4 regions of the Neorhizobium sp. T25_13 genome follow, and region 4 is predicted to be linked to each of the others. Evidence: riboswitches for the same ligand, from Rfam matches in the RefSeq annotation. Region 4 holds a riboswitch; each other region holds the start of a gene.
The links. A riboswitch is a leader RNA that binds a small molecule or an ion and turns the genes downstream of it on or off. The one in region 4 is predicted to bind thiamine pyrophosphate.
Positions count from the first base shown of each region.

Region 1: another riboswitch for thiamine pyrophosphate. It lies ahead of thiM (hydroxyethylthiazole kinase); the one in region 4 lies ahead of thiB (thiamine ABC transporter substrate binding subunit).
Region 2: another riboswitch for thiamine pyrophosphate. It lies ahead of thiC (phosphomethylpyrimidine synthase ThiC); the one in region 4 lies ahead of thiB (thiamine ABC transporter substrate binding subunit).
Region 3: another riboswitch for thiamine pyrophosphate. It lies ahead of C5J22_RS12455 (ABC transporter permease); the one in region 4 lies ahead of thiB (thiamine ABC transporter substrate binding subunit).

Region 1 covers NZ_PVBI01000015.1:8,120-12,392, reverse strand. The annotation lists gene thiD (bifunctional hydroxymethylpyrimidine kinase/phosphomethylpyrimidine kinase) at 1-196, opposite strand, end outside; gene thiE (thiamine phosphate synthase) at 193-831, opposite strand; gene thiM (hydroxyethylthiazole kinase) at 828-1,640, opposite strand; TPP riboswitch at 1,679-1,774, opposite strand; gene C5J22_RS26040 (heavy metal translocating P-type ATPase) at 1,889-4,246, shown strand.
Region 2 covers NZ_PVBI01000010.1:197,408-201,680, forward strand. The annotation lists gene C5J22_RS22870 (amino acid--[acyl-carrier-protein] ligase) at 1-731, opposite strand, end outside; gene C5J22_RS22875 (acyl-CoA dehydrogenase family protein) at 781-1,962, opposite strand; gene C5J22_RS22880 (acyl carrier protein) at 1,964-2,215, opposite strand; TPP riboswitch at 2,395-2,527, shown strand; gene thiC (phosphomethylpyrimidine synthase ThiC) at 2,627-4,273, shown strand, end outside.
Region 3 covers NZ_PVBI01000004.1:486,792-491,064, forward strand. The annotation lists gene C5J22_RS12445 (hypothetical protein) at 1-428, opposite strand, end outside; gene C5J22_RS12450 (ABC transporter substrate-binding protein) at 526-1,470, opposite strand; gene C5J22_RS12455 (ABC transporter permease) at 1,467-2,249, opposite strand; TPP riboswitch at 2,385-2,488, opposite strand; gene C5J22_RS12460 (ABC transporter permease subunit) at 2,556-4,244, opposite strand; gene C5J22_RS12465 (PotD/PotF family extracellular solute-binding protein) at 4,241-4,273, opposite strand, start outside.
Region 4 covers NZ_PVBI01000017.1:47,753-52,025, forward strand. The annotation lists gene C5J22_RS27490 (ABC-F family ATP-binding cassette domain-containing protein) at 1-1,106, shown strand, start outside; gene C5J22_RS27495 (response regulator) at 1,267-1,716, shown strand; TPP riboswitch at 1,814-1,921, shown strand; gene thiB (thiamine ABC transporter substrate binding subunit) at 1,962-2,972, shown strand; gene thiP (thiamine/thiamine pyrophosphate ABC transporter permease ThiP) at 2,977-4,273, shown strand, end outside.

The sequences.
Region 1 (4,273 bases), on a different contig from region 4:
TGCGGATCTGGTTTGCGACGAAGGCGGCGGGCACCGCATGCATCCCGGTGACCCCTCGGGTATTCTGGGCGGTCAGCGCGGTCAGCGCCGCCATGCCATAGGTGCCGCGCGCCGCGAAGGTTTTCAGGTCCGCCTGGATGCCGGCGCCGCCGGAAGGGTCCGAGCCGGCGATCGACAGGACATTCTTGATGCTCATGCGCGCGCCCTTTCGATTTCCGCGGCAATTCTGCGGGCTGCGGCTTCAGGATCGGGCTGGCCGCAGATAGCGGAGACGACCGCGATGCCCTTGGCGCCGGCGGCGAGTGCAGGTCCGGCATGTTCCGCCTTGACGCCGCCGATCGCGACGGCCGGAACCGGCGCCATGGCGGCGATGCGCGCAAGCCCGTCGAAACCGATCGGCTGTTTATGGTCGGGTTTGGTGCCGGTCGCAAAGACGGGACCGATGCCGACATAGTCGACGATGGAAGGATCCACCCGCCGCGCCAGGTCCTCGGTCTCCACCGAGAGGCCAAGGATCATGCCATGGCCGGCGCGCTGCCGCGCCATCACTGCCACCATGTCGCTCTGGCCGACATGCAAGCCTTCGGCGCCGATCGCGATCGCCGCCTCCACGTCGTCGTTGATGATCAGGGGAACCCCGGTACCGGCCAGTACCGCCTTCAGCGCCCGGCCGGTTTCGATCATTTTTGCCGTGTCCGCCTGCTTGTCGCGGAGCTGGACGATGGTGACGCCGCCGGCGACCGCCAGCCTTGTCGTCTCGATCATGCCGATCTCGCGGCAGAGATCGGGATCAAGGACGAGGTAGACGGAAAGGTCGAAGGTCTTTTTCATGCTGCGGCGATCCTTGCCTTTGCATCGAGCGTCTCGCCGGTCAGCGCCGCGAGGCGGTCGAGGAAGATCGGCGAGAAGAAGCCGGGACCCGAGGCGGTGAAGGCCGCTTCCTCGCCCGCGACCGCGAACATCGCGAGCGCGGCGACCGTCGCCTCGAAGGGATCGTCCGCGGTGGCGGCAAAGGCGCCGACCAGGCAGGTGAGCGAGCAGCCGAGCGCTGTGACCCGCGGCATCAGGGCAGAACCGCCGAGGATGCGGACCGAACGCCGGCCGTCGGTGACGAAATCCACCTCGCCGGTAACAGCCACCACGCAGGCCTGCTGCCGGGCGATGGCGATGGCGGAGCTTTCGGCCGCCGCGACGCTGTCGCCGCTGTCGACGCCATGGCCGCTCGACTGGCTGCCGGCCAGAGCGATGATTTCCGACGCGTTGCCGCGGATGATCGTCGGCCTCAGTTCCATGAGTTCGGCGAGCGCCACGCGGCGATAGGCGGTGGCATAATGGGCGACGGGATCGAGCACCCATGGCTTGCCAGCTTCCGTGGCGGAGGCGGCCGCGGCCTTCATGCCGGCCAGGAAATCCGGCGACAGGGTGCCGATATTGATCGTCAGGGCCGAAGCGATGCGGGCGAATTCGCCGGCCTCTTCCTTCGTATGCACCATGGCGGGCGAGGCGCCGGCGGCAAGCATCACGTTGGCTGCGATGTTCATCGCTACAAAATTGGTGATGTTCTGGACAAGCGGATTTTTCGCGCGCATCGCCGTCAACAGCTGGCCGGGGGTTTCCGCAAGGAGCGTTGTCGTCTGCATGTCTGCCTCGTTCGGCGGGGCAGGCGCGGGGCGCAATGTTGAACGCCCGGACGACTCCCTCCGCCAGCATGATCTGGTTCAGGTTCTAAGGGTGCTTCTCAGCCCGGCTCTGCCGGACGCCCCTGTCTTCACCATGGCTTACAGCAAAGAGAATGCGCTTCGCCAGTGATTTTTTCTGATTTTGGGCCTTGCAGCTCTAGTCGCTAGAGGTTGTAGAGACGGGGCTCGGTCCAAACGGGAAAGAGATGATGAGCGCCACGACACAGGCACGATACAAGGTTGGCGGCATGGATTGCGCCAGCTGCGCGACGAAGATCGACACCGCGGTTCGCCGCATGCCGGGCGTCGCGGACGTGTCCGTTTCGGTTGCATCCGGCACGATGACTGTGAAACATGATGGGACGGGCGATCTTGGAGCGATCGAGAAGAAGGTCGTCGGGCTGGGGTATACGCTGAGGGCGCTGGGGCAGAGAGCGCCGGCCAACGTCGGAGCGAGCGGCCCCCTCATCCCGCCTCCGCTTCACTCGGCGGACCTCTCCCCGAGGGGAGAGGAGGACGGAGACGGTGCGGCAAGTCTTCTTCTCCCTAGCGGGGAGAAGGTGGCCGCGGAGCGGTCGGATGAGGGGGGCGGCGGGCACAGCCACGAACATGGGCAGAGTTGTGGCCACGACCCCCACCATCATGATGACGACCACGCTGCCTCAGACATCGAAGACCTGCACGGCCACGATCACGGGCCGATGGACGGGCCGTGGTGGAAATCGACAAAGGGGCGCTTGACCATCCTGGTCGGGTTCGTGTTGACGGCGGCTTACGGGCTCGGCCACCTCGTCCCTGCCTATGGCCTCTATATCTTCACCGCCGCGATGTTGGTCGGCCTCGTGCCGATCGCCCGTCGCGCGATCATGGCAGCACTTGCCGGCACGCCGTTTTCGATCGAGATGCTGATGACGATCGCCGCCGTCGGCGCTGTCATCATCGACGCGTCGGAAGAGGCGGCCGCAGTGGTTTTCCTTTTCCTCGTCGGGGAACTGCTGGAGGGGGTCGCGGCCGGCAAGGCGCGCCAGAGCATCCAGAGCCTGACGGCGCTCGCGCCGAAGAACGCGCTGCTCGAAGAAAACGGCCAGACCCGCGAAGTGCCGGCCGAGAGCCTTGCGGTTGGCGCGACCATCCTCGTGCGTCCCGGCGACCGCATTTCGGCGGACGGCGTCATCATCGCCGGCGAAAGCGCGATCGACGAAGCGCCGGTGACAGGCGAAAGCACGCCGGTTGCCAAGGGTATCGACGACACGGTGTTTGCCGGCACGATCAACGGTGATGCCGCCTTGCGGGTTCGCGTGACGGCAGCTGCCGAGGACAATACGATTGCCCGCGTGGTGCGGTTGGTCGAGGAGGCGCAGGAAAGCAAGGCCCCGACCGAACGCTTCATCGACCGGTTTTCCCGCTATTACACGCCGGGTGTCGTCGCCGTTGCGGCGCTGGTCGCCATCCTGCCGCCGCTCGCTGCCGGCGCGTCCTGGAGCGAGTGGGTCTACAAGGGCCTGGCGATCCTCTTGATCGGCTGCCCCTGCGCTCTGGTCATCTCGACGCCGGCGGCAATCGCCGCATCGCTGTCGTCAGGTGCCCGCCGCGGCCTCTTGATGAAGGGCGGCGCGGTGCTCGAAACGCTCGGCAAGATCACCGCCGTCGCGCTCGACAAGACCGGCACGCTGACGGCCGGCAGACCCCAGGTGACCGATGTCATCGCCTTCGGCCGCAATGCGGAAGACGTGTTGCGCTTTGCCGCTGCGCTCGAAACCGGCTCCAGCCATCCGCTCGCCGTCGCGATCCTTGCCAAGGCTGCCGATGACGAGGTCGAGATTCCGACCGCGACGGATGCCCGGGCGCTCGGCGGCAAGGGTGTCACGGCCGTGGTCGAAGGTGAGGAAGTTTTCCTCGGTTCGCCCAAGGCCGCAGCCGAGCGGGTTTCGCTGCCGATGGCGCACGGCCGGCGGATCACCGGCCTCAACGACGAAGGCAAGACCGTCTCGGTGCTGATCGTCGGCGGGGTCCTCGCCGGTGCCATCGCCATGCGCGACGAGCCGCGTCCCGACGCCAGGGCCGGCCTGACGGCGCTGACCGATGCCGGCATCCGGACCGTGATGCTGACCGGCGACAATGCCCGCACCGCGGCCGCAATCGGCAAGGACCTCGGCATCGAGGTGCGTGCCGAGCTGATGCCGGAAGACAAGAGCCGCATCGTCGGCGAGCTGAAAAGCCAGGGTTTCGTGGTCGGCAAGGTCGGCGACGGCATCAACGACGCGCTCGCGCTTGCCGCCGCCGATGTCGGCATCGCGATGGGCGGCGGCACCGACGTGGCGCTCGAAACCGCCGACGCCGCAACGTTGCACGGTCGGGTCGGCGACATCGCCGCCATGATCGAACTGTCGAAGCGGACGATGCGCAATATCTACCAGAACATTACCATCGCACTCGGCCTGAAGGCCGTCTTCCTGGTCACGACCATTTTGGGCATCACCGGCCTGTGGCCGGCGATCCTCGCGGACACCGGCGCGACGGTGCTGGTGACGATCAATGCGTTGCGGCTGCTGCGGGTGAGGAACTAGCGCCAGCCCACGGAAAGTTGCGCAAGA
Region 2 (4,273 bases), on a different contig from region 4:
CTCATGCAGGCGGTCGGCTTGGCGACGGAGGTGATCGGGATCAGGAGCTCGAACTTCAGGTTCTGGTCGCGCTGGTTGTTGACCAGCATCTTGCCGGCGCGGCCGAAGAACGGGTCGTTGGCGATGTCGATCTCCACCTCGAGGCCGAGCGACTTCATCATCTCGACGCCGCGATCCATCCACAGCTGGCGGAAATCGGTGACGTGGCTTTCGGTCCCCATGCAGACATATTCGCGCATGCGGAACAGCTGCTGGCGGGCCGGATCCTTGGAGGGCTCGTGGCGGAAGCAGTAGCTCTGCAGGTCGAAGAGGGCGCCGCCGGCGGGCAGGCTGCCGCGGCGCGCAACGGTCGGATAGAGCGGATAGCAGGCCGCCGGCGTTAGCACGATGTCGGTCGCTTCCTGGCCCTTGGTCCAGTCCTCCTCGCCGACTTCCATGCATTTCAGCAGGCTCATATGGTCGAGTTCGTTGCCGCAGAACGAATGCACCGTGCCGGCGAGCTGCGGGAAGCTCTTCATATAGCCGCTGGTCTCGAAGAAGGCGCGGTTCATGCCCGGCGGGAAGCGCATCGCCTCGGCACCGTCGCTGCCGCCGACCTTGTCGATCAGCCGCTCGAAGGCGGCGATGACGTCTTCGAACTGGCCGCTGCGGCCATACAATCCGTCGACGCCCGTCTCGATCAGCAGGCCTGCATCGAACAGTCGGTCGAGAAATGAAACTTGCATATCCATGGCTTTACCTCATTCTTTTCAATGGTTTACATATGAAATGATCGGGGCGTCAGCCGAGCAGGCTGGTGTCCGGTTTCTGAACGAGCAGCATGGTCGACGTGTTGCCGAGGATGCGGTCGTTGGAAATCATCAGCTGGGCGGAATGCGCGTCGCGCAGATGCCGGCCGAGACTGTAGGGCGTGCCGTTCTTGTAGCCCATGATGCCGCAGATGATCATCGCCTGGTTGATGATGGTCAGGATGGTCTCGGAGGAAGCCAGCTTGACGTTATTCATGGCGATCGAAAACGCCATCGACGACAGCTGGTCGTGATCCGCCTTGGCATCCGCGTAGATCCTGAGGCCGGAGAGGATGCCGGCCTTGAGGAGCTGCAGCAGGTTCGAGGCTTCGGCGAGCCTCAGCGCGCCGGGCGGCTGGGTGCCGCCGGCCTTGCGGGCGGCGGCACGCACGAAGGCCTGCGCGCGCAGTACCGCGTCGGCGGCGATCCCGTACCAGACCGCGCTCCAGAGGAGATGCGAGGTGGCGAGCATCGATTGCGCCGCGATCTCGGCGAACGGCTTTGGAAAGATCTGGACGGACGGCGCCTCGCCCCTGAAGAGGAAACCGTCGGAGCAGGTGCCGCGCATGCCGAGCGTATCCCAGTCGACGGTCTTCTGCAGGGTATACTGGCCTTGCTTGAAGACGGTCATGACCTGGTCGGTCGGTGCGGCCTTCTCGTTGGAGCGCGAGGTGACCATGATCGCATCGGCGTGGGCGCCGTAGGAAATCACCGTCGCATCCTTGGTCAAGCGGCAGACGTCGCCGTCGACCTCGATCGCGCAGATGGAGTTGCGCATATTGCCGCCGATGCCGCCCTCGGTCGTCGCGGAGGCGACGAGAAGCTGGCGGCCGGCAAGCTCGCGCATGAAATCCCGATGCCATTCGCTGTCGCCACCGTGCTCCACGAGGCTCGAAACCTTGATCTGGTGCATGGCGAAAACCATGGCGCTCGCGGCGCAGGCCTGTCCCAGGATGGAGCAGACCTCGGCGATCTCGGCGATCGAAGCACCCTCGCCGCCGAACGCGGCCGGGATCTGGATGCCGATCAGGCGCTCGGCTTTCATGGCATCGACCGCCTCGCGGGGGAAGCGGCCGTCATGATCGACGCGGTCGGCAAATTCGGCCGCTACGGCTGCCACGCGGTGAGCGCGGGCGCTCAGGCTCATGTCGGCGGCAAAGGCGGGGAGGCTCATCTCAAGCGGCCTCGCGCGCTTTCAGGATATGCGAAACCGTCTGCTCGATCGCGGCTATGCTGGCGAAGGACTTGCGGTTCAAAAGGCTGTCGGGAAACTCGATGTCGAAGGCCTCTTCCAGGCCGAGCATCAGTTGTACGGATGCAAATGAGGAGAGGCCGGCCGCATAAAGATCGGCGCCGTCTTCCAACTCGGTCACCGCGACCGGAAGGCCGCCTACACGTGTGAGCAATTCGCGAATGGTCTCGTTCATCTCGACATCTCCGGATCGTTCAAATTCTGCGTTCATCGCTGGGGACGTTATTACGCAGGAAAGCATAAGATTCCGGTAATAAACGTCGTGAAGTTAGGGCTGCGGGATTCCGTAAAATCCGATCGATCGCCATCCGCATGCCCCGGCTTGACATCAACGGCCCGCGGGTTTCTGATGGCGCCATTCACCAGGGGGGTCCCGCCAAGGGGCTGAGATACTGCTGGTCGGACCGGCTTTGGCCGGCCGAGGCGCAGTGACCCGTTGAACCTGATCCAGTTCATACTGGCGTAGGGACGGTGCGGGCGCTGCGGCAGCGAGGGCGGGAAACCGTCCTTCGGATTCCGGGGTGTTTTTCCATCATTCCAACACTGGAACTGGGTCTCCAAACGTCAAACCTTGGAGCCTTGAGCCATGAATATTGCAACCACCAAGCTCACCCCGGTCGTCACCACCGGCCCGCTTCCCGCTTCCACGAAGGTCCTGAAAGCAGGAACGATCCACCCGGACATCCGCGTGCCGATGCGCCAGATCGCGTTGCATCCGACCTCCGGCGAGCCGCCGGTCACCGTCTACGATTCCTCCGGTCCCTATACCGCCGAAGGCGCCGCGATCAGCATCGATGCCGGCCTGCCTCGCCTGCGCGAAAGCTGGATTGTCGCCCGCGGCGATGTCGAAACCTATGAAGGCCGCATCGTCAGGCCGGAGGACAACGGCTTCGTGTCCGGCAGCCACCTGACGCCGGAATTCCCGGTCCGCAACCAGCCCTTCAAGGCGACGGCGGGCAGGGCCGTCACCCAGCTCGCCTATGCGCGGGCCGGCATCGTCACGCCGGAGATGGAATTCGTCGCCATCCGCGAGAACCTCGGCCGGCAGGCGGCCAGCGAGCCGCTCATCCGCGACGGCGAAAGTTTCGGCGCCCATGTGCCGGACTTCGTGACCCCCGAATTCGTTCGGCGCGAAGTCGCCGAAGGCCGGGCGATCATTCCCGCCAATATCAACCATCCCGAATCCGAACCGATGATCATCGGCCGCAACTTCCTGGTGAAGATCAATGCCAATATCGGCAATTCGGCCGTCACCTCGTCGATGGCCGAGGAAGTCGAGAAGATGGTCTGGGCGATCCGCTGGGGCGCCGATACGGTCATGGACCTGTCGACCGGCCGCAACATCCACAATATCCGCGACTGGATCATCCGCAATTCGCCGGTGCCGATCGGCACCGTGCCGCTCTACCAGGCGCTCGAAAAGGTGAACGGCATTGCCGAGGACCTGACCTGGGAGGTCTATCGCGACACGCTGATCGAACAGGCCGAACAGGGCGTCGACTATTTCACCATCCATGCCGGCGTGCGGCTCGCCTATATCCCGCTCACCGTCAACCGCGTCACCGGCATCGTTTCCCGCGGCGGCTCGATCATGGCCAAGTGGTGTCTGCACCACCACAAGGAGAGTTTCCTCTACGAACATTTCGAGGAAATCTGCGACATCGCCCGGGCCTATGACGTCTCGTTCTCGCTCGGCGATGGTCTTCGCCCGGGTTCGATCGCCGATGCCAACGATGCGGCCCAGTTCGCGGAACTGGAGACCCTCGGGGAGCTGACGAAGATCGCCTGGGCGAAGGATTGCCAGGTGATGATCGAAGGCCCCGGCCATGTGCCGATGCACAAAATCAAGGCCAACATGGACAAGCAGCTTGCGGTCTGCGGCGAAGCGCCGTTCTATACGCTCGGGCCGCTGACCACCGATATCGCGCCGGGCTACGACCACATCACGTCGGGCATCGGGGCGGCGATGATCGGCTGGTTCGGCACCGCCATGCTCTGCTACGTGACGCCGAAGGAACATCTCGGCTTGCCGGATCGCAACGACGTCAAGGTGGGCGTCATCACCTACAAGATCGCAGCACATGCGGCCGATCTCGCCAAGGGCCATCCCGCGGCGCAGGTGCGCGACGACGCGCTGTCGCGCGCCCGCTTCGAGTTCCGCTGGGAGGACCAGTTCAACCTCTCCCTCGATCCGGAAACGGCCCGCTCGATGCATGACGAGACCTTGCCGAAG
Region 3 (4,273 bases), on a different contig from region 4:
CGCGCCGTTTCCGAAGCGACCCAATCCTGCAGGCGGTCGGTGATGGCCGCCTGTATCTCCGGCCTGCCCCCGCGATGGTCTTCCCAGGGGAAATATTCGTACCAGCCGTGCCAACCGGGTTTTCCGGCACCGGGTGCGGCCTGCTCGCGGACCAGGCCGAGATAGCTGATCGAGATCGTCCGCCCCTCGGCATCCTCATGGGTCCGGTCGCGGTCGGCGAAGGTATAGAGCTGTTCGAGATAACCGAGCGGATGGCCGGTCTGGTCCCCCACCCATTCGCGAAGCCCGGCCTGCAGGCTCCTGTGCCCAAGCTCGAAAGGCCCGGATGGCAGCGCATCGCCGGAGCGAACCGTCATCACGCGCGGCTCGTCGCCGGTCACGGCGGACAGAACCGCGATCAGTTCCGCATGGGCAAGTCCGATGGTCAAGCAAACTCCGAAGTGCGTAACGTGAAAAGCCTGTCTGGCATGAAAATCACGTTACGCGAACCCCGGCGTTCAAATCAAACAATATCAGCAGCTTGGCTTACTTGATTTCGACCGCGAGATCCCCGATCGGCGGCACGGTCTTGATCAGTCCCATTTCCTGCATGAAGGCGGCGAAGCGCTGATAGCGGCCTTGGTCGAGTGCGGCCGGACGCTTGGCAAAGCGCGGCAGCGTGTCGAAGAACGCGGTGCGGTTCAGTTCGTCATCGAGGTTGGGATAGGCCTTGACGAAAAGCTGCCAAGCCTCCTGCGGATGGTTGGTGATGTAGATCGAAGCCTGCTCGACGGCATGCAGGAAACGCGGCAGCCGGTTATCGGCGGCAGAATCGCGGCGGGTGACGAAGATCAGCTCGTCATAGGCCGGAACGCCGTGCTCTTCCGGGAAGAAGGCGCGACCCGGATGGCCCTCGATCTTCATCTGGGTCAGCTCGAAATTGCGGAAACCGCCGAGCGTCGCATCCACCTTGCCGCCGATCAGCGACGGTGACAGCGAAAAATTGACGTTGATCAGTTCCACATCGCCGTTCGAAAGCCCTTCGGAGGCCAGCATGCGCTTCAGCATCGCATCCTCGAAACCGGTGACGGAAAAGCCGACCTTCTTGCCCTTCAGGTCCTTGAGGCTCTTGATCGGACCGTCCGCCAGCACCGTGACGGTGTTCAAGGGCGTCTCGACCAGCGTGCCGAACCGCACCAGCGGCAGCCCTGCCTCATGGTCGAGATAGAGATTGGGCTGGTAGTGGATGCCGATATCCGCCTGGCCGGCCGAAACCAGCCGCGGCACCGCGGAGGCGTCTGACGGCGGGATGAGCTCGACGTCGAGATTGGCATCGGCAAACAGCCCGCGCTGCTTGGCGATGGCCATCGGCGCGTGGTCCGGATTGACGAACCATTCGAGCAGCACGCTGAGCTTGTCGGCGGCCTGCGCAGAAACGGGCGCAGCCAGACTGGCCAGCGCAATGAAGGACGCGGTGAGGATACGGATCATGATCGGACGGAACTCCCTGATGCGGATGAAGATGAAGGGTCGGCTTCGCTGGCCCACGGGGCGAGCCCGGCGGTCAGCCGGTCGATAAGAAGCCGTAGAATGAGGGTAAGGATTGCCAATATGGTCATCGCCGCGAACACCGTGTCGGTCTGCATGCGGGCATTGGCCTGGATCATCACGAAGCCGAGCCCGCCGGACGCGCCGACCCATTCCCCGACGACCGCACCAAGCGGCGCAAGCGGGGCAGCGACCCGAAGACCGGAGACGAGGCTCGGGATCGCCAGCGGCACGCGCATCGACACCAGCGTCTGCCAGTGGTTCGCGCCCTCCAGCGAGACGGCGTCGAGGATTTCCTGGTCGGTGCGACGAAGACCATCGGCAAAGGCCGACGCGACCGGAAAGAAGATGATGATCGTCGTCATCGCCACTTTCGAGGCCAGCCCGAAACCCAGCCAGAGAACCAGGATCGGCGCCAGCACGAAGACGGGAAAGGCCTGCAGGATCAGCACCATCGGCCAGACGAGACGACCAAGCCGCGGCAACGCGGCGACGCCGAAGGCCGTGGCGATGCCGAGGCCTGCGCCGATCGCCAAACCGAACACGATTTCCGTCAGCGTCACGAGGCCGTTCTGCAGCAGGAAACCCGGCTGCCGCCCGAAGGCGGAAGCAACGGCAATCGGAGACGGCAGAATGTAACGGGGCGGAGCAAACAGCCAGACGCCCGCTTGCCAGAGGGCGACAAGCAGGACGAGGCCGATGACCGCATGGGACGCGCGCATGATGCTACGCGCCGAACCTGCACGCCGGGACCGGATATCCTCGCGGAACCACGGGAAGAATGGATGTCATCGGTCGATCTCCAGATCAGTCAATCACGGAGATCCAGGTGAAGCGGAGAAGAGAAAGTATCGTCGAATGACGCTTATTTCCGTTCCTACGCCGGCATGACCCGGATCAGGTTCAAGGGTCCGGCTCACCGCCATCTCAGCATCGTCAAGATGCCCCCCTCGGAATAAGACGATAACTGTCGGTTTTCAGTATGCCTGTCAAGCGGACCGGCCTACCCGCCCGCAATCCTCTCCAGTTTACCGCGCGTAGAGACGGTCGAGGCGGACCACCCTGCCCAGCAAAGCCAGCGCGATGACCGTGAAGAGGATCAGGACGGCCGAGATGGCATGCGCGGTCGGCTCCAGGCTGAAGGTCGATTCCGCGTAGATGCGGACCGGCAGAGTCGTCAGGCGGGCGGTGGTGAGAAAGCTCGTCACCGTCACCTCGCCGAAGCTCAGCAGGAAGCCGACGATACCGGCCGCAAACAGTCCCGGCGCCAGACCCGGCATGATGATCAGGAAAAACCGCCGCACCGGGCTTGCCCCGAGGCTCGCCGCCGCCTCCTCCTGCGCCCGGTCGAGCCCCATGACCGAGGTGGTCAGAAGCGTGATCGCAAACGGCAGGATGACGATCACATGGATCGCCACGAGGCCGAGGAAGGGCGGAATGATCAGGTAGATCTGCAAGAGCCGCAGCATTCCGACCCCGATCGCCACGTGGGGCAGCGACATCGGCAGCAGCCAGAAAGCCAGGAGCGCGGAGCGACCCTTGAACGGATAACGGGCGAGCGCGAAGGCCGCCGGCAGCGAAAGCGAAAGCGCCACCAGCATCGAGGTGACGGCAAGCCGCACCGACACCCAGAAGGCATCCGCATAGGTTCCGGCAAAAAACACCGCCTCGTACCATTTGAGGGTGAAACCGCGGAAGCCGGAAGCGGTCGCCTGCGGCACGTCGTTGAAACTCTGGATGCAGACCAGCACCAGCGGCAGCAGCAGGAGCAGCAGCGAGATGGCGAGCAGCAGTTTTGAAACGATCGGCCCGAGGATGTTGATGATCGGCACCAGCCAGCGGGGAATGCTCCAGGGATTGCTGGGCTTGCCCTTCAGCCACGGCATCAGGCGGTTGAGCGAGTAGGCGCAGAGCGCCGCAAACGCGAGACCGGTGACGGTCATGATGATCGCAAGTGCCGCGGCAAGCGGCGCATTGAGGTTCTTGATCGCCTCCTGCAGCACCAGCATGCCGGTGGTCCAGACCTTTTTGCCGCCAAGCAGGGAGGCGGAAACGTAAGCCGTGGTCGCCATCAGGAAAACGATCACAGTGCCGGAGCGCAGGCCGGGCAGCGAAAGCGGCAGGTCGACGGTGAGGAACCGGACCGCAGGAGAGGCGCCGAGGCTCTGGGCCGCTTCATGCACGCGCGGCGAGGTGTTCTGCAGATTGTCGTAGAGCGCCAGCACCATGAAGGGCAGGAAGACCTGCGCCAGCGCGACCGCGACCGCGCCGTGCGTGAACAGCATGTACCGGGCCGGCGGGATGCCGATCAGCCCGGTGACCGAATTGATCAGCCCTTCCGGTGCCAGCAGCAGAATGATGCCGAGCGAACGCACCACGACATTGGTCAGCAGCGGAATGAGGATGACGGCGAACGCGGCTGCGCGGTATTTCACCGGCATCCGTGCCAGAAAGTGGGCGAGCGGGTAACCGAGAAGCGCGGTGATCACGGTCACGCCGAGGCCGAGCAGGATGGTTTCGGAGACGACGCCGAAATAGAAGCCGTCCGAGACGATATCCCGGAACTGCGCGATCGACGGCGTTATGAACAGCGGGCCGAAAGGATCGGGATACTCGTGCAGGGAGAGCACGAGTACCACGAACATCGGCGCCGCGAAGGACAGAAGCAGCCAAAGGGTGACCGGCGCTGCAAGCGCCGGCCCGATCCAACGGTTCATCCCGCGATCTCCCGATCGTATTTCGCCTG
Region 4 (4,273 bases):
GCCGCAAGCGCAACATGCGCCGCCTCGGCGAGTTGCAGACGATGCGCGGCAATTACCGCGGCCACAAGGGACCGCAGGGCACGGTGCAGGCGAGCGTCAGCGAAGGCCGTGAATCCGGCAAGCTGGTCATCGAGGCCGAAAACATCACCAAGAGCTACGACGAGCGGATCATCGTCGCACCGTTCTCGATCCGCGTGCATCGCGGCGACTGCATCGGTCTCGTCGGCCCGAACGGCGCCGGCAAGACGACGCTTCTGAAGATGCTGACCGGCCAGTTGGCACCCGACACCGGCACCGTCAAGCTCGGCACCAATCTGGAAATCGCCACACTCGACCAGAAGCGCGAGGACCTGGACCCCGAGGACACGCTGTCCCACTATCTGACGGATGGACGCGGCGAGACGCTGCTGGTCAACGGCGAACAGCGGCATGTCGCAGGCTACATGAAGGATTTCCTGTTCCAGCCGGAGCAGATCAGGACACCGATCAAGAACCTGTCCGGCGGCGAGCGCGCCCGACTGATGCTTGCCCGCATCATGGCCCGGCCGTCCAACCTCCTGATATTGGACGAACCGACCAACGACCTCGACATCGAGACGCTGGACCTGCTGCAGGAAATCGTCGCCGGCTATTCCGGCACCGTCATCCTCGTCAGCCACGACCGCGACTTCCTCGACCGCACCGTGACCTCGACCATCGCCCCCGCAAATCCGGACGCACCGGACGGCCGCTGGATCGAATATGCCGGCGGCTACACGGATATGCTGGCGCAGCGCAAGGGCGCGCTGGAGGAAAGGCGCCGCACCGAAAAAGCTGACAGGGCAAAAACCGATACCGCGGCATCGGGTTCCGGCACGCCCAAGGGCAAAGGCAAGCTTTCCTTCAAGCAGAAATTCGCGCTCGAGAACCTGCCGAAGGAAATGGCAAAAGCCGAGGCCGAGATCGCCGCCCGCGAGAAGAAAATGGCCGATCCCAATCTCTTCACCAAGGATCCCGCCGCCTTCAACAAGCTGGCTGCGGAGATGGAAAAGCTGCGCCAAAGCATCAGCAAAATGGAAGAAGAATGGCTGGAACTCGAAATGCTGCGTGAAGAAATTGAAGGCTGATTTGCGATTTGTTAAACTTAACAAATAGTTAGCTGAAAAAATATTTGTCGCGGAGCGGAACATATGATGTCCCGGGGCGTTCTGGGGTGTAAGTAGTGGTCGAAATGTCCCGGGGACGGATCGGCCTGCCAGGAACCGATCAACCGAATGGGGACATCCAATGCTGACAAATGTTACGCGTCGTCGGCTGGCCACTGAGGCGATGAATCAAAGAGTCATGATTGTCGAAGACGAGTTTCTGATCGCGCTCGATGTAGCCGAGACGATCGAAGCCATGGGCCTGAAAGTCGCCGGTTTTGCCAATGCCCGCAAACACGCCCTGGCGCTCGCCGCCTATGCCGATATCGCTCTGGTCGATGTCAATCTTTCGGACGGCCGGACTGGTCCGGAGATCGGTCGCGAGCTTGCCGAACAATATGGCATCACCGTCGTGTTCATGACGGGTAATCCGGACGATGTGGAAGCCGGCGTCAAGGGCTCGCTCGGCGTTCTCACCAAACCGGTCATGCCCGATGTGGTCGAAAAGACGATCGACTACGCCGTTGCCAACCGGCTGGGCGGCATGGCGATCGTTCCGCGTGAACTGAAAGTGTTTCCGCAGAACCACTGAGCCATGAACCACCGAGCCATGTTGCTCCTGCCGAATGCGCCTTGAGCCGGCCGCAGACCGCCTCTTGCCAGCCATTCGCCTCGCCGCTAAATCTGATCCTGCTCTAACGGGGTGCCGCGCGTTTTCGTGCGGCTGAGAGGCCTTTGGCCAACCCGCGGAACCTGATCCGGTTAACACCGGCGGAGGGATTAGACGGCTCTTCATCAGCGCCTATCCCCCTTTGTCACCAAAACGAGGAGACGCTGATGCGCAGCACCATTCTTTCGATACTCGTGGCCGCTACCGCCTTTTCCCTTTCCGCGCCGGCCGAAGCGCAGGAAAAGACGCTGACCGTCTACACCTACGAGAGCTTCATCTCCGATTGGGGCCCGGGTCCCAAGGTGAAAGAGGCGTTCGAAAAGACCTGCGCCTGCAAGCTCAATTTCGTCGGCGTCGCCGATGGCGTGGCGCTTCTGACCCGCCTGAAGCTGGAAGGCAAAGGCACCGACGCCGATATCGCGCTCGGCCTCGATACCAACCTGATCTCCGAGGCGAAGGCGACCGGCCTGTTCGAGCCGCACGGGCTCGACGCCGCCGCGGCCAAGGTCCCCGGCAATTACAGCGACGACACGTTCATCCCCTACGACTACGGCCATTTCGCCGTTGTCTACGATACCCAGGCGATCAAGAACCCGCCGAAAAGCCTCAAGGAACTGGTGGACGGCGATCCGGCGCAGAAGATCGCCATCGAGGACCCGCGCACCTCGACCCCCGGCCTCGGCCTGCTGCTCTGGGTGAAATCGGTCTATGGCGACCAGGCACCGGAGGCCTGGGCGAAGCTCAGGAAACGCGTGCTGACCGTCACGCCCGGCTGGTCGGAGGCCTATGGCCTGTTCACCAAGGGCGAAGTGCCGATGGTATTTTCCTACACGACCTCGCCCGCCTATCACATGGTCGAGGAGAAGACGGACCGCTATCAGGCCGCCGCGTTCTCCGAAGGCCACTACATCCAGATCGAGGTCGCCGGCATGCTGAAGGGGGCGAAGGAAAAGGACCTGGCGAAACAGTTCCTGAAATTCATGGTCTCGCCGGCCTTCCAGGACGTCATCCCGACCACCAACTGGATGATGCCGGCCGCCAAGACCTCCCAGCCGCTCCCCGACGCATTCAACAAGCTGGTGCAGCCGACGAAAACTTTCCTGATGGGGTCGGACGAGGTCGCCAAAAACCGGCAGGCCTGGATCGACGAATGGCTGACCGCCATGAGCATGAACTAATCCCATGCTGACTCGAGCCGAGCGGAGACGCGGGATAGGCTGGGGGCTGCTGAGCCTTGTCGGAATCGCCCTCTTCGTCGGCTTCGCCGTCGCCGCCCTTCTCTCCTGGGACGCCGGCAACACCCAAAGCCGGCTGTTCACCGCCTATACCTGGCGGATCCTGCGCTTCGCCCTGCTGCAGGCGGTTCTTTCGATGCTGCTGTCGGTCGCCTTCGCCCTTCCCGTCGCACTCGCGCTCGCACGCCGCCCGCGCTTTCCGGGCCGTGTATGGGTCATCCGGCTGATGGCATTGCCGATGGGCCTGCCGGTGCTGATCGGTGCACTCGGCCTGATCGGCATCTGGGGGCGGCAGGGAGTGATAAACAGCCTGCTATTGAAGCTTGGTCTCGAACAACCGATCAGCATTTATGGGCTTTCCGGCATCTTGCTGGCACATGTGTTCTTCAACCTGCCGCTCGCCGCGAGACTGCTGCTTGCGGCGCTGGAGCGCCAGCCGGCGGAATATTGGCTGCTCTCCTCCAGCCTCGGGATGAAACCCTTCTCCGTTTTCCGCTTCATCGAGTGGCCTGCGGCCCGCCGCGTCATCCCGGGCATTGCCGGCCTGATCTTCATGCTGTGCGCCACGAGCTTCACGCTCGTCCTGGTGCTCGGCGGCGGGCCGGCTGCAACCACGCTCGAGGTGGCGATTTACCAGTCGCTGCGTTTCGATTTCGACCCTCCACGCGCCATAGCGCTGTCGCTGCTGCAGATCGGCATTACGGCGCTGATCCTGATCGCGATTTCGCTGTTTCCAGCCCCTGACGACGCTGGTATCACGGCCGGCCGGGCGACCCGCCGGTTCGATGGCCGGACGTTGCCCGCGCGGCTCTGGGATGTGCTGGCGATCCTGCTTGCCACGATATTCCTGATCCTGCCGCTCGCCTCGATCGTCGGCGCGGGCGTCCGGGCCAATCTCTGGAGCCTCGTCAACAGCCCCGCCTTCCTGCGCGCCGCCTGGACCAGTTTCACGATCGCACTTTCCGCCGGCCTGCTGGCCGTGCTGACCTCCCTGGCTATCATTGCCGGGCGCGGTGCAATCGCAGACATGAAGACGCCTGGCGGAACGGCCAGGGCGTTTTCCGTGTCCCTGGGTGGGATGTCCTCGCTGGTGCTGCTCGTGCCGCCGGTCGTGCTGGGGACCGGCTGGTTCCTGATGCTGCGCCCGTTCGGCGATGTGGCGCGCTTCGCACCGGCGCTTGTGGCGATCATCAACATGCTGATGGCGCTTCCCTTTGTGATGCGCGTTTTGGCCCCGGCCGTCG